Linked DNA regions of Phreatobacter stygius. The protein of the gene in region 2 interacts with the protein of the main gene of each other region in a pairwise test. Links are inferred from orthologs where the notes say so. Each region holds a gene or a part of one and is shown on either strand. Other genes may lie near its edges.

Evidence for each region. Proteins that work in one complex are often made in the same cells at the same time.
Region 1: the proteins of E8M01_RS19040 (region 2) and E8M01_RS29895 interact in binary tests that used the Escherichia coli proteins (3 or more experiments, as listed by UniProt). The link is inferred for Phreatobacter stygius from one-to-one orthologs.

Annotation. Positions count from the first base shown.
Region 1 is NZ_CP039690.1:6,319,333-6,326,433, reverse strand. What follows is about bases 2,036-4,912. They hold E8M01_RS29895 (ABC-F family ATP-binding cassette domain-containing protein), read left to right. Parts: upstream 2,036-2,442; coding sequence 2,443-4,383; downstream 4,384-4,912. Other genes in these bases: E8M01_RS29890 (helix-turn-helix transcriptional regulator), read right to left, coding at 4,393-4,912; E8M01_RS29900 (hypothetical protein), read right to left, coding at 2,036-2,145. Outside these bases: ndk (nucleoside-diphosphate kinase), read right to left, coding at 1-139; E8M01_RS29910 (hypothetical protein), read left to right, coding at 406-771; E8M01_RS29905 (aquaporin), read right to left, coding at 931-1,629; more of E8M01_RS29900, read right to left, coding at 1,747-2,035; more of E8M01_RS29890, read right to left, coding at 4,913-5,076; E8M01_RS29885 (glutathione S-transferase family protein), read left to right, coding at 5,166-5,885; E8M01_RS29880 (MFS transporter), read right to left, coding at 5,896-7,068; E8M01_RS29875 (DNA polymerase III subunit chi), read right to left, coding at 7,065-7,101. UniProt on the Escherichia coli protein: Genetic data indicate it may be involved in ribosome assembly or function.
Region 2 is NZ_CP039690.1:4,047,380-4,055,144, forward strand. The notes cover bases 2,866-6,406. They hold E8M01_RS19040 (2-oxoglutarate dehydrogenase E1 component), read right to left. Parts: upstream 6,033-6,406; coding sequence 3,066-6,032; downstream 2,866-3,065. Other genes in these bases: odhB (2-oxoglutarate dehydrogenase complex dihydrolipoyllysine-residue succinyltransferase), read right to left, coding at 2,866-3,012; sucD (succinate--CoA ligase subunit alpha), read right to left, coding at 6,165-6,406. Outside these bases: lpdA (dihydrolipoyl dehydrogenase), read right to left, coding at 1-105; E8M01_RS19020 (SDR family oxidoreductase), read right to left, coding at 143-889; E8M01_RS19025 (hypothetical protein), read right to left, coding at 946-1,314; E8M01_RS19030 (VOC family protein), read right to left, coding at 1,311-1,754; more of odhB, read right to left, coding at 1,780-2,865; more of sucD, read right to left, coding at 6,407-7,055; E8M01_RS19050 (hypothetical protein), read right to left, coding at 7,079-7,459. UniProt on the Escherichia coli protein: E1 component of the 2-oxoglutarate dehydrogenase (OGDH) complex which catalyzes the decarboxylation of 2-oxoglutarate, the first step in the conversion of 2-oxoglutarate to succinyl-CoA and CO(2).

The DNA of each region.
Region 1 (7,101 bases), 2.3 Mb from region 2 along the record:
CCTCGGCCAGCGACATCTGAATGCGCTTCTGGGCGACGATCTTCAGGCCGGCGGCCTCGATCAGGGCATTGATCCCGCCGGTGAGGTTCCGCTGGGTGGCGTCCGGCTTGAGGATGGAGAAGGTGCGCTCGATGGCCATCGACTGTTCCTTGAAAAGATGGGGATTGGGATGAGGTTGGCGCGCTTCTAGCAGTGCCTTAACCCGCCCGCAACGTCTTGGGCCCGGCAACGTCTTGGGCCCGGCAACGTCTTGGGCTTCCCGACGGCGCTGCGATGAACCCAACATGAAGCGATGGATCAGAAGGCGTTCAGCGCGCGGCGGCTAGCTTCTCTCACAACGGCTGAGCGATGTCGCCAAGCCGCCGAATGAAGCCGCCTCTCGCGGCCGCCTTTTGGAGAACTATAATGCGCAAGCTCGCCCTCACCGCCATCGTCGGCCTTGCCGCCCTGACGGCAGTGGCGTTGACGCCATCCAAGGCTGACGCCCAGGTGTCCATCGGCATCGGTGTCGCCACTCCCGGGCCCTATGTCCCGGTCCAGTATTACGGCGGCGGCGGCGGTTGGGATCGCCCGCATCATCGCCACGGCGGCTGGGACCGCCCGCATCATCGCCACGGCGGTTGGGGCGATCGCCCGCATTACCGCCCGCATCACCACTATCGTCCCTACGGCTTCGGCGGCGGCTACGGCCCCCGGCGCTGCTGGGTCGAGCGGCGCTGGGTCGAGACCCCCTGGGGCGCCCGCCCGCGTGACGTTCGCATCTGCCGCTGAGGCACAAGAGTAGTCGCGCGGGTTGTGTCGCCCCACCCGGCCCGCGCGAAGTCGGCCCGTCGCCCCGGTTGATCCGGAGCGGCGGGCCTTCTTGTTGCATGGAGAACCCGCATCCGGACGGATGCGAGGTGGCGCGAAGCCGGACGCATCGCGCCCGGATCAGGCTTCCAGCGTCTTCGACTTGAACAGGGCGCCGGCGACCGCGCCGGCAAGGGTCGGCACGATCAGGAACATCCAGACCTGGGCGAAGGCGGTGCCGCCGACGAACAGGGCCGGCCCGAAGGACCGCGACGGATTGAGCGAATTGCCCGAGACCGGCACGAAGGCCAGATGCAGGATGGCCAGCGTCAGGCCGATGGCGAGGCCCGCGACCGGCGTCGCGCCGGCCTTCGAGGTGGCCCCCAGAATGACCACGACGAACAGGAACGTGGCGACGAATTCGGCGATGATCGCCGAGGTCATCGAATAACCCGACCAGCCGGTCTGGCCGAGGCCAGCGGTTGCGACGTCATAACCGCCGGTCTTGCCGGTCAGCGTGACATAGAGGATGGCCGCCCCCACGATCGCGCCGAGGAACTGCGCGATGATATAGCCGGGAACTTCCGAGGTCGGCATGCGTCCGGCGACCCAGGCGCCGACGGTGACCGCCGGATTGATGTGGCAGCCGGACACCGGGCCGATGCCATAGGCCATGGCGGTGACCGCCAGGCCGAACGCCAGGCCAATCGGCAGGATCGCAAGCGAGGCCAAGGGCTGGCCGCTGCCCAAGGCACCACCGAGGCCACCCAAGGTGATCGCGCCGCAACCGATGATCACCAAAGCTGCCGATCCGATGAATTCGGCAAGATACTTCTTCATAGAACCGTTCATAACTGGCCCTCTCCATTGCCCGACTCGTTTTTTGGTCAGGCAGACGGAGCTTAACACCAGTCAGAGGCGAGGAACGGTCGAATTCGGCGCAATTCGCGCGGATTGTCATCTGCGAATGGGGGTTGACGCGGCGATTGGCGTGGTTTCACGCCCCAATTCCTGTCCGTCACGCAGGAAGCGCAGCGTCACCGCGGTGGCGGCCTGGGTGATACCGGGAAAGTTGTAGCTGTAGCTGCGCTCGACCCGGCCGGCCGACCGGCCACACTGGGCTGTCGGTTCGCGCACCACCGTGACCTCGACCGCCAGCGTCCGCGTGGTGACCCCTTTGGCGATCGCCCGCACCAGCCGCGTGCAGTCGTCGGGCAGGTCGGCCTTGATGGCGAGCTGGACGACGCCGGATTTCCAATGCGCCTCGGTGGCGGTCGTCCGAATGGTCTGGGCGACGGCGTCAGGCGCCGAAACCAGCATCACGATGATGGCGCCGGCAGCAGGAAATGCACGCATGGCCTCAAGCTCCGTACGTGATGGATGGGCAGTTCAGGAAAAACATGCCGGCCGGATGACGCGGCGATGCGGCTCGAGCGCGCCGCTCCGTGCCCGTGCTGCGCCATGGCGAGGATGACCGGCAGCTGGTTGAAATGCCCGGCCGATGCGACCGCGTCGCGCCCCGCGCCTGCCTTTGCGTCCGGCCATCTTGGTCTCATCGGGAGGCCTGTCCCTGTCGAGTCCAGTCGCCGGAGATTAACATGCCGGCACACGCGCGTCTTGCGTGGAACCACGTCCTCCGTCACAAGCACCGCCATGTTGCAGATCAACGACCTTACCGTACGCGTGGCCGGCCGCGTTCTCCTCGACAAGGCCTCCGTCGCCTTGCCGCCCAATGCGCGCGTCGGCTTCCTCGGCCGCAACGGCACGGGCAAGACCACTTTGTTCAAGGTGATCACCGGCGAATACGGGGCCGACGAGGGCACGATCAAGCTGCCGTCGCGGGCGCGCATCGGCGGCGTCGCCCAGGAAGCGCCGGGCGGTCCGCAATCGCTCATCGACTTCGTGCTGCAGGCGGACAAGGAGCGTTCCAGCCTGCTCGCCGAAGCCGAGACCGCGACCGATCCGCATCGGATCGCCGAGATCCAGATGCGGCTCGTCGATATCGACGCCCATTCGGCGCCGGCGCGCGCGGCGGTGATCCTGGCCGGCCTCGGCTTCGATGCCGAGGCGCAGCTGCGCCCCTGTTCCGACTTCTCCGGCGGCTGGCGCATGCGCGTGGCGCTCGCCGCCGTGCTGTTCGCCGAGCCCGACCTGCTGCTGCTGGACGAGCCGACCAACTATCTGGATCTCGAAGGCACGCTCTGGCTGCAGGAATATCTGGCCACCTATCCGCACAGCGTGCTGCTGATCAGCCACGACCGCGACCTGCTCGATGCCTCCGTCGAGCACATCCTGCACCTCGACCAGCGCAAGCTGACGCTCTGGCGCGGCTCCTATTCGACCTTTGCCCGGTCGCGGGCGATCGAAATGGCGGTGCGCGAAAAGGCGATCCGCAAGCAGGAGGACCGGCGCGCCGACCTGCAGGCTTTCGTCGACCGCTTCCGCGCCAAGGCGAGCAAGGCGCGCCAGGCCCAGTCGCGCCTGAAGATGCTGGAAAAGATGGAGACGGTGACGGCGATCGTCGAGACCGACGTCGCGCCGTTCACCATTCCCCCGCCTGAGCGCAAGGCGTCGCCGCCGATCATCAATCTGGAAGGCGCGTCCGTCGGTTATACCGAGAACAAGCCGATCCTGAAGCGGCTCGACCTGCGGATCGACGACGACGACCGCATTGGCCTGCTCGGCTCGAACGGCAATGGCAAATCGACGTTCCTGAAGCTGATTTCCGATCGCCTGAAAGCCATGTCCGGGCGCGTGACTCGCGCCGACAAGCTGAAGATCGCCTATTTCGCCCAGCACCAGCTGGACGAATTGCGCCCGGAGGAGAATGTCTACCAGCACCTCCGGCGGCTGATGCCGAACGACGCCGAAGCCAAGGTGCGCGCCGCTTCCGCCCGCGCCGGCTTCTCGGGCGAGCGGTCCAACACCAAGGTCTCGGCGCTGTCGGGCGGCGAAAAGGCACGGCTCCTGTTCGCGCTTGCGGTGTTCGAGGGCCCTCACCTGCTGATCCTCGACGAACCGACCAACCATCTCGACATCGACAGCCGCGCGGCCCTGGTCGAGGCGCTCAACGGCTATCCCGGCGCCGTGATGATCGTGTCGCACGACCGCTATCTCCTGGAGGCGACGGTCGACCGGCTCTGGCTGGTCGCCGACGGCAGCGTGCAGCCGTTCGACGGCGACCTCGACGATTACCGCAAGATCGTCTTGAGCGGCGGCTCCGCGCAATCGGTCAAGCCCGGCAAGGGCACCGGCAAATCCGCGGAAAAGGCGTCGGCGGAAGCCGCCGAGCTGGCGGCCCAATCGGCCGCTCCGGCCGCCCCGGCGCCAGCCGTCGCGGTCGAAGCCAAGCCGCTCGGCAAGCTCGAAGCCAAGGCCATGGCCAAGAAGGTCGCCGAGATCGAGGCGTCGATGAAGCGCCTGCGCGACGATATCCAGAAGATCGACCGGATCCTGGCCCAGCCCGGCTATTTCAAGGCGCAGCCGAACAATGCCGCGGAAGCCTCCAGGATCCGCACCCAGCGGGTCGCGCAACTGGCGGAAGCCGAAGAGGCCTGGCTCGAGGCCAGCGCGGCGCTCGAGGCCGCGAGCTAGGGGCCGGTCTCATCCCTTGCCGAGCGTCTTGCGCCACTTGGCCCTGAGCTGGGTCGGCCGTTCCGGATGGCGCTCTTCGAGGAAGGTCGCGCTCAGCACACGATCGGTGCGGAAACTGCGGAAATCCTGGCGCGTCTCGCACCAGGCGACGACATGTTTGACCGCGTCGAAATAGCCGATGGCGACCGGCCAGATCTTGCGTTCGCTGACCCGGCCGTGTTCGTCGCCATAACCGATCAGCACCTTGCGGCCGGCATGGATGGCGGCGCGCACCTGCGCCATGTCGATGGCGTCGGGCGTCGCGGCCCAGACCGGCGGCGTGCGGGCGGCGGGCTCGAGCACATAGGAGCGCAGCCGCTCCGGCACGATGGCGGCGATCTTGGCGATCAGATCGTGCGCGGCGCGTGACAGTTCCGGGTCGCCGCGATGGGCCACCCATTGGGCGCCCAGCACGGCCGCCTCGATTTCCACCGATGTCAGCATCAGGGGCGGCAAATCGAAACCACCCTCCAGCACATAACCAATGCCCGCCTCGCCGCGGATCGGCACGCGCTGGCCCATCAGGGTGGCGATATCGCGATAGACCGTGCGCTTGGAGGTCTCCAGTTCGGCGGCGATCGCGTCCGCCGTCAGCGGTTTGCGGGTGCGCCGCAGGATCTGGATGATCTGGAACAGCCGGTCAGCGGGTCTCATGAAACGACAGCCCGTCGTGATGATGCTGACACCATGATGGCAGCAGGATGGCAGTAGGACAAGAGGGTGTTCCACATCAGGAGAAACCGATGATCACCCTGTTCGGCGGCGGCGCCCAGTTCGGCCTTCCCGAGGTCAGCCCCTATGTCACCAAGACCGAGGTTCAGCTCAAGATGGCGGGCCTGGCCTATGCCAAGGACTTCGCCATGCCCGAGGCCTCACCCAAGGGACAGCTGCCCTTCATTGCCGACAACGGCGCGCTGATCGCCGATTCGACCTTCATCCGCGCCCATATCGAAAAGACCTATGGCCACGACTTCGACGCGGGCCTCACCCCGGTCGAGCGGGCGCAGGCCTGGGCGATCGAGCGGATGCTGGAAAACCACCTGGGCTGGACGGCCTGTCCGGAGCGCTACCTGAACCCGGCGAATTTCGCCAAGGGTCCGGCCCGCTGGTTCGACCAGGCGCCGGAACCCATCCGCGCCAAGCTGCGCGAAGACCTCAAGGCGGCGGTCACCGCCAATCTCAACGCGGTCGGCATCCTCAGACATTCGCCGGCCGAGATCGTCGCGCTCGGCGAACGCTCGCTGGCCGCCCTGTCGCTCCTGCTCGGCGAGCGCGACCATCTGATGGCCGATCACCCGGTCGGCGTCGACGCGACGGCTTTCGCCATGCTGGCGCAGATTCTGACGCCGTTCTTCGACACGCCGCTGCGCCGTCGGGCCGAGGCCCATGCCAACCTGGTCGCCTATGTCGACCGGATGATGGCGCGCTATTACCCTGAGCATCCGTGGCGGCAGGCGGCGTGAGGCGCCGGCTTCAGCGAAACCGCCGGTACCAGGCGACGGTCAGGCCAACCGCCAGGACCAGGCCGGTGCTGGCGGTGGCGATCATGACCGGCGGATAGCCGAAGCGGGCGATCGCCAGGCTGGCCGGCAGGGCGATGAGGTAGATCGCGGCGAAAAACGTCGCATTGAACAGGGCCAGCGGCGTCGCCCGCGCTTCCGGCGGCGTGCCGTCGCAGATCCAGGCGGACAGAACCGGAAAGCCAATGGAATGGCCCATGCCGAAGACCAGGCCGGCGGCGATCGCCATCGGCAGGCTGTTGGCGAGTGCCGCAAGCGTCAGGCCGAGCGCCAGGACCACCGCCCCGCCGGCGACCACAAGGCGCCGGTCGATGGTTTCGAGCGGCCCGAGCAAGCCGAGCCGGACGATGAAGATCGACAGCGTGAAACTGGTGAAGAAGGCACCGATCGACAGGCCGCGCTCGAGCATGACCGGCGCCATGAAAGCGCTGACGAAACCGAACATCGCGCCGAACACGCAGGCCGCGATCATCGGCAGCGTGATCCGGCCCGACGACAAGAGCGCCCGCATGCCGCCGACCTGCGGCTCGGCTTTCTCGACCGGCCGCAAGGTCCACAGCAGCGGCAGGGCGAGAAGGCCCGGGAGCGAGCCGGCCAGGAAAAACGTGCGCGGGCCGAAGGCGTGGAACAGATATTCGGCCACCACCGGACCGAAGGCATAAGGCAGCGGCGCCATGGCCGAGAGCAGGCCGAACAGCTGGATGAAGCGATCCTGGGTCAGCCTGGTCGTGCCGTAGGTCATGACCGGCGCGTGGAACAGGGCAAAGCCGGCCCCCTGGACGATGCGCGAGGCAAAGGAGCCGGCGAAGGACTCATGGGTGAAATAGAGGCTGACGAGGCCGAAGGTGGTCAGAACGGCGCCGAGCCTGACCGTCGGCAGCAGGCCGAAACGGTTGGCGGCGGCCCCGGAAAACAGGCTCGCCAGCACCAGCGGCACGCCATAGACGCCGAGCAGGATGCCAATGTCGGCGTGGCTGAAACCGGCCTCCTGCCAGACGACGGCGAGGATCACCGCCTGCTGATTGGTCATCGCGGTCAGGAACACGATGGTTCCGAGGCGGATGAATTCGGAGCGCGCTTTCGGATCGACGAAGCCGGGTGGGGTCAGACGTGCCTCACCGGTCACGCCTTCTTCTCCCAGCGGCCGATATCGTTCTGC
Region 2 (7,765 bases):
CTTGCGCTTCTCGACCACCGCGACCTTGAGGCCGAGCTGGGCGGCGCGGATGGCGCAGACATAGCCGCCGGGGCCGGTGCCGATGACGATGAGGTCGTAGGACATGAATGTCAGTCTCCGGGTGGGGGGTGAGGCGGCGCCGTCAGCGTCCGCCCGACACCGTGATGGTGGTTCCGGTCGTGTAGGAGGCCTCGTCCGACATCAGCCAGAGCACGGCGGCGGCGACCTCGTCGGCGGAGCCGCCGCGCTTCATCGGGATCAGATCGCGAAACCGCTCGACCCGGTCGGGCACGCCGGCGCTGGCATGGATCTCGGTATCGATCAGGCCCGGGCGCACCGCGTTGACGCGGATGCCTTCGGCCGCGACCTCCTTGGCAAGGCCAATGGTGAAGCTGTCGATCGCGCCCTTGGAGGCGGCATAGTCGACGAATTCATTGGGTGAGCCGAGCACCGAGGCGACCGAGCCCATGTTGACGATGGTGCCGCCCTTGCCGCCATGGGCGGTCGACATCCGGCGTACCGCCTCGCGGGCGCACAGGATCGAGCCGACCACGTTGATCGCCATCATGCGGGTCAGCCGCGCGGCGGAGAATTGGTCGACCCGCGATTTCTGGTCGACGACGCCGGCATTGTTGATCAGGCCGGCCAATGTCCCGAGCTTGTCGGCCGCGGCGAAAATCGCCAGCACGTCCTGTTCGACGGCAACGTCGCCCTTGACCGCGACAGCCTGCCCGCCGGCACCGGTAATGGCCGCGACCACCTCATCGGCAGCCGCTGCGTTGGACGCATAATTGACCACCACGGCATGGCCGCGCGCGGCCGCCATGATGGCGCAGGAGCGGCCGATGCCCCTGCCGGCGCCGGTGACGATGACGACTCCCTTGGACATCAGCTGCTCGCTTTCGAAGATCGGGATGAAAAGAACCAGGGCGTCGCGCCGGGCGTCTAGCCACGCACCGAGATGGGCGGATGGACCGGATCGGTGGTGCGGCAATCGCGGGTCACGCGCGGGCGCGGATAGTCGCGGGCGAGCGCGCAATAATAGCCCTCGCGAATACGCCTGACCGTGATCAGCCGATGCCGGCCCGACACCTCCAGGATTTCGATGTCGTCGGGCCCGCGCTGGCCGACCGTCAGCCGCTGGGCGCCGGGCAGCCAGGCCAGTTCGAAGCGCGTGCAATTGCGGTCGAACATGAAGCCGGACGAGCCGACCACCAGGCAGGCGCCTGGTCCGGCGCGGAAATCGTCATAGGGCGGAATGGCGCAGGCCGAGAGACCGGCCATCGCCACGGCGGCAACAACAAGGGCTCTCACTCGAACCGTCCTTCCGTCTTGGACGGCAGCGGCGCGCCGAGCGACCAGGAATGGCCGAACGGATCCTTGAGCCGGCCGTAACGCATGTCCCAGAACGTATCGGAGGCCGGCATGGTGACGGTCGCGCCGGCACGCGCGGCGCGTGCCATCGCCGCATCGACCTCGGCCGGGCTGTTCAGGTTGACGTGAACCGTGACGGTGGTGCCGCCGAGCATCGGCGGCGCCGCGACGTCGTTGCCATGTTCCGGGAAGTGATCGGACAGCATGATCTGCGCGCCGAAGACGCTGAGCGTGGCGTGGAGCAGGCGCTTGCCGTCCTCCGCCATTTGCTGAAACGCCGGGGTCGCGCCAAACGCCTTTTCGTAGAAGGCGATCGCCTCGAGCCCACCCGAAACCGTGAGGTAGACCTCGATCGGCGCGAAGGATGGGCTCTCGGCCATGACGTCGTCTCCGCTGGTTGCCGGCTTAGAGATCCATCACCAGGCGCGCCGGATCTTCCAGGCTTTCCTTGATACGGACGAGGAAGGTCACCGCCTCCTTGCCGTCGACGATACGGTGGTCATAGGACACCGCCAGATACATCATCGGCCGGATCTCGATCTTGCCGGCGACCACCACCGGCCGTTCCTGGATCTTGTGCATGCCCAGGATGCCGGATTGCGGCGCGTTGAGGATCGGCGTCGACATCAGCGAGCCGTAGACCCCGCCATTCGAGATGGTGAAGGTGCCGCCCTGCATCTCGTCGATCTTCAACTGGCCGTCGCGGGCCCGCCGGCCGAAATCGGCAATGGTCTTCTCGATCTGGGCGATGCCCATCTGGTCGGCGTCGCGCACCACCGGAACCACCAGGCCCTTGTCGGTGCCGACGGCCACGCCGATGTGGCAGAAGTTCTTGTAGATGATGTCGGTGCCGTCGATCTCGGCATTGACCGCCGGGATGTCCTTCAGCGCCTGCACGCAGGCGCGCACGAAGAAGCCCATGAAGCCGAGCTTGGTGCCGTGCTTCTTCTCGAACAGGTCCTTGTACTGGCTGCGCAGCGCCATCAGCTGCGACATGTCGACCTCGTTGAACGTGGTCAGCATGGCGGCGTTGTTCTGGGCTTCCTTCAGCCGGCGCGCGATGGTCTGGCGCAGCTTGGTCATGCGCACGCGCTCTTCGCGCGGCGCATCGGCGGCCGGTGAAGCGGGACGCGCGGCGGCCGGCACCGGGCTGGCCGGGGCGGGCGCCGAGACGCCGGCGGCGATCGCCGCCAGCATGTCGCCCTTGGTCACCCGGCCGTCCTTGCCGGTGGCGGTGGCGGCCGACGGGCTGACACCGCTTTCGGCGGCGATGCGCGCGACCGCCGGGCCGTTGTCGACGCTGCGGGCCGGATGGGGCGCAGCGGCGGGAGCTGGCGCAGGAGCGGCGGTGGCGGCCGGGGCAGGGGCGGCGGCCTTGGGCGCGGGCGCCGCCGCCGCGGCACCCTCGGCGATCTGGCCGAGCAGGGCCTGGACGCCGACGGTGGTGCCGGAATCGGCGACGATTTCGGTCAGAGTGCCCGAGGCCGGCGCATTGACCTCGAGGGTCACCTTGTCGGTTTCCAGCTCGACCAGTGGTTCGTCCTGCTTCACGGCTTCGCCGGGCTTCTTGAACCACTTGGCGACGGTCGCTTCGGTGACCGATTCGCCGAGCGTTGGAACGCGGATTTCGGTGGCCATGGAATATCGTCCTCAACGAGAATGTTCAGACCCGGCCCGATGGCCGGGCGGGATCAGGAAAAGGCCTCGTCCAGGAAGGCCTGGAGCTGGGCTGCGTGGCGCGACATCAGGCCGGTGGCGGTGGCCGCCGAGGCCGGGCGACCGACATAGCGGGCGCGCTTGGATTTGGAGCCGGCGGTACCGAGCACCCATTCCAGATAGGGCTCGACGAAGCTCCAGGAGCCCATGTTCTTCGGCTCCTCCTGGCACCAGATCACATCCGCGTTCTTGAAGCGGCCGATCTCGTGGGCCAGCGCCTTCAGGGGGAACGGATAGAGCTGCTCGACGCGCATCAGATAGACGTCGTCGATGCCGCGCTTGATGCGGTCTTCGTAGAGATCGTAATAGACCTTGCCCGAGCACAGCACGACGCGGCGGATCTTCTTGTCCTCGACAAGCTTGATCTCCTGGTTCGGCAGAACCTCCGCGTCGTCCCACAGCACGCGGTGGAACGAGGTGCCGGTCTCGAACTCGGAGAGTTTCGACACCGCGCGCTTGTGGCGCAGCAGCGATTTCGGCGTCATCAGGATCAAGGGCTTGCGGATGTCGCGCTTCAGCTGCCGGCGCAGGATGTGGAAATAGTTCGCCGGCGTCGAGCAGTTCGCCACCTGCATATTGTCTTCGGCGCACATTTGCAGGAAGCGCTCGAGCCGGGCCGAGGAATGCTCGGGGCCCTGGCCCTCATAGCCGTGCGGCAAGAGGCAGACGAGCCCGGAGAGGCGCAGCCACTTGCGTTCGGCCGATGAGATGAACTGGTCGAAGACGACCTGCGCGCCATTGGCGAAATCGCCGAACTGGCCTTCCCAGGCGACCAGCGCATTCGGTTCGGCGAGCGTGTAGCCGTATTCGTAGCCGAGCACGGCCTCTTCCGAGAGCATCGAATTGATGACCTCGTATTTGGCCTGGCCGCCGCCGATATTGTTCAGCGGCGTGTAGCGAGCCTCGGTCTCCTGGTCGATCAGCACCGAATGGCGCTGCGAGAAGGTGCCGCGTTCGCTGTCCTGGCCGGACAGCCGGACGCGGTGGCCGTCGGCCACCAGAGTGCCGAAGGCCAGCGCCTCGCCGGTCGCCCAGTCGATGCCCTCGCCGGTTTCGATCATCTTGCGGCGGTTGTCCATGAACCGCTGGATCGTCCGGTGCGCAGTGAACTTCTCGGGGATCTTGGTGATCGCCTTGCCGATCTCGACGAGGCGGGCGTGGTCGACGCCGCTCGCGCCGCGGCGCGGATCGTCGTCGGTGGAACCCGGTGCCTTGAGACCTTGCCAGCGGCCGTCGAGCCAATCGGCCTTGTTCGGCTTGTAGGACTGGCCGGCTTCGTATTCGCCGTCGAGCCGCGTGCGCCAGTCGGCCTTCATCGCGTCGAATTCGGCCTCCGTCACCACGCCTTCGCCCACCAGCTTGGCGCCGTAGAGGTCGAGCGACGACTTCAGGCCTCTGATCTTCTTGTACATCAGCGGCTGGGTGAAGGCCGGCTCGTCACCCTCGTTGTGGCCGAAGCGGCGGTAGCACCACATGTCGATGACGACAGGCTTCTGGAACTTCTGCCGGAACTCGGTCGCCACCTTGGCGGCGAAGACGACCGCTTCCGGATCGTCGCCGTTGACGTGGAAGATCGGCGCTTCGACCATCTTCGCGACGTCGGACGGATAGGGCGAGGACCGGCTGTAGCGTGGATAGGTGGTGAAGCCGATCTGGTTGTTGATGATGAAATGGATCGAGCCGCCGGTGCGGTGGCCCTTCAGGCCGGACAGGCCGAAACATTCGGCCACCACGCCCTGGCCGGCGAACGAGGCGTCGCCGTGGATCAGCAGCGGCATCACCGCGGTGCGGTCCTCCGGCGGGCAGCCGTGCTGGTCCTGCTTGGCGCGCACCTTGCCGAGCACCACCGGGTTGACGATTTCCAGATGCGACGGATTGGGGGTCAGCGACAGATGCACCTTGTTGCCGTCGAATTCGCGGTCGGACGAGGCGCCGAGGTGGTATTTCACGTCGCCCGAGCCTTCCACGTCGTCCGGCGCGTAGGAACCGCCCTTGAACTCGTGGAACAATGCGCGATGGGGCTTCGCCATCACCTGGGTCAGCGTGTTCAGGCGGCCGCGATGGGCCATGCCGATCACGATCTCCTTCACGCCGAGATTGCCGCCGCGCTTGATGATCTGCTCGAGCGCCGGGATCATCGATTCGCCGCCGTCGAGGCCAAAGCGCTTGGTGCCGGTGTAGCGCAGGTCGAGGAACTTCTCGAAGCCCTCGGCCTCCACCAGCTTCTGCAGAATGGCGCGCTTGCCCTCCTTGGTGAAGGCGATTTCCTTGTCCGGACCTTCGATGCGTTCCTGGATCCAGGCCTTCTGGGCCGGATCGGTAATGTGCATGAACTCGACGCCGAGCGTCTGGCAATAGGTGCGCTCGAGAATGCCGACCATTTCGCGCAAGGACGCGAATTCCAGACCCAGCACCTTGTCGATGAAGATCTTGCGGTCGTAGTCGGCTTCGGTGAAGCCATAGGAGCGCGGGTCGAGCTCCTCATGGGTCTTCGGCGGATCGAGGCCGAGCGGATCGAGATTGGCGTGCAGATGGCCGCGGGCGCGATAGGCGCGGATCAGCATCAGTGCGCGCACTGAATCGCGCGTCGCCTGCTGGATGTCGGTCTCGGCGACCGGCGCGCCCTTCGGCGCGGCCGTATCGGCGGCCCGCGCCTTCAGCTTGTCGCCGATGACCTTTTCGATCGCCGCCCAATTGCCGTCGAGCGCCGAGATCAGCTCGCCATTGGCAGCGATCGGCCAGTTCGGCTTGGCCCAGGACGGGCCTTCGGCATTCTTGGCGACATCGCCGGCATCGTCGCCCAGCGACTTGAAGAAAGCCTGCCATTCCGCATCGACGGAGGCGGGGTTTGCTTCGTAGCGGGCGTAGAGGTCCTCGATATAGGCGGCGTTGCCGCCATAGAGGAATGAGGTGAGCGCGATGGTCTCGTCTTGGCGTGCCATGATCGGTTCCTGCAGCGTTCTGGATCGCGGGCGGCGTGGTCGGTCCGCACTTCAATCGAACGCCTTATGGCGTCTTCTTCGGTGGTGGAAATCGGCCGGAAGCTGGCCGATTTCTTGTTCGTTCGGAGCGCCTCAGCGCTTTTTCTTCAGAAGGTCGACCAGCGTCTTGCCGAGCCTCGCCGGTGACGGCGAGACGCGGATGCCGGCGGCCTCCATGGCGGCGATCTTGTCGTCGGCGCCGCCCTTGCCGCCCGAGATGATCGCACCGGCATGGCCCATGCGGCGGCCGGGAGGCGCGGTGCGGCCGGCGATGAAGCCGACCATCGGCTTCTTGCGGCCGCGCTTGGCCTCGTCCCGGATGAACTGGGCGGCATCTTCCTCCGCCGAGCCGCCGATCTCGCCGATCATCACGATCGACTCGGTCTTCGGATCGGCCAGGAACATTTCCAGCATGTCGATGAATTCGGTGCCCTTGACCGGATCGCCGCCGATGCCGACCGCGGTGGTCTGGCCGAGGCCTTCCTGGGTGGTCTGGAACACCGCTTCATAGGTCAGCGTGCCCGAGCGCGAGACGATGCCGACATTGCCCTTCTTGAAGATATTGGCCGGCATGATGCCGATCTTCGATTCGCCGGCGGTGACGACACCCGGGCAGTTCGGGCCGATCAGCCGCGATTTCGAGCCTTCCAGCGCGCGCTTGACCTTGATCATGTCCTGCACCGGAATGCCCTCGGTGATGCAGATGATCAGCGGGATCTCGGCATCGATCGCCTCGCAGATGGCATCCGCGGCGCCCGGCGGCGGCACATAGACCACCGAAGCGTCGGCGCCGGTCTTGTCGCGCGCCTCGGCCACCGTATCGAACACCGGCAGATTGAGATGGATCTGGCCGCCTTTGCCCGGAGCAACGCCGCCGACCATCTTGGTGCCATAGGCGATCGCCTGCTCGGAATGGAACGTGCCATTCTTGCCGGTGAAGCCCTGGGTGATGACCTTCGTCTTCTTAGTGATGAGAATGGACATTCATTGCTCCTTTGCGGTGACGCTCAGCCACGCGCGATGAGATTTTGCAGCCAGGGGCCGACGAAGAACGCCGCGGCGAACACGACCAGGCCGAGACCGGCGAGCTTGCCGCCGTCGCTGCGGCGGCCGGCTATGGCGCCGCTGACCACGGCGCCGGTGACATCTGGTCCATCCGGCACCACGTTGCGCACCATCCGGCGCACGATGGCATAGGGTATCGTGTCGATCGCGCCGCTGATGGCAGCCTCGCCGGTCTTGAGCGTCTTGCTCTGTGTGACCGCCGTATAGGCACTGGTCGCCTGCAGCCTCGTGAAGATTTTGCCGGCAAGGCCGAAAGCCACGAAGATGACGATGCCCCACGCGAACAGGGCGAGGCCGGCGAGGGCGAGCAGCGTCGTGATCATGCCAGTCTCCTTCGCCTGCCGGTTCGCGTGGTCATCGCCTTACTTCTTGGCTTTGGCGGCCGATTTCTTCTTCGGCGACGCGCTGCCCGATTTGGTCGACACGGTCTTGGCCGCGGCAGCGGCTTTCGCCGCGCCCTTGGCCGGGGTGGCACCCTTGACCGCCGACTTTGTCGAGCTTGCCGGTCCGGCAACCTTCGGGACCACGACGGAGGTCTTGGCGGCCGACTTGCCGGGGCTATTGGCCACCGTCTGCGACCCGCCTTTCGCCGCGGTTGCCTTGCCGGCGGGCTTGCCGGCCGAAGCCTT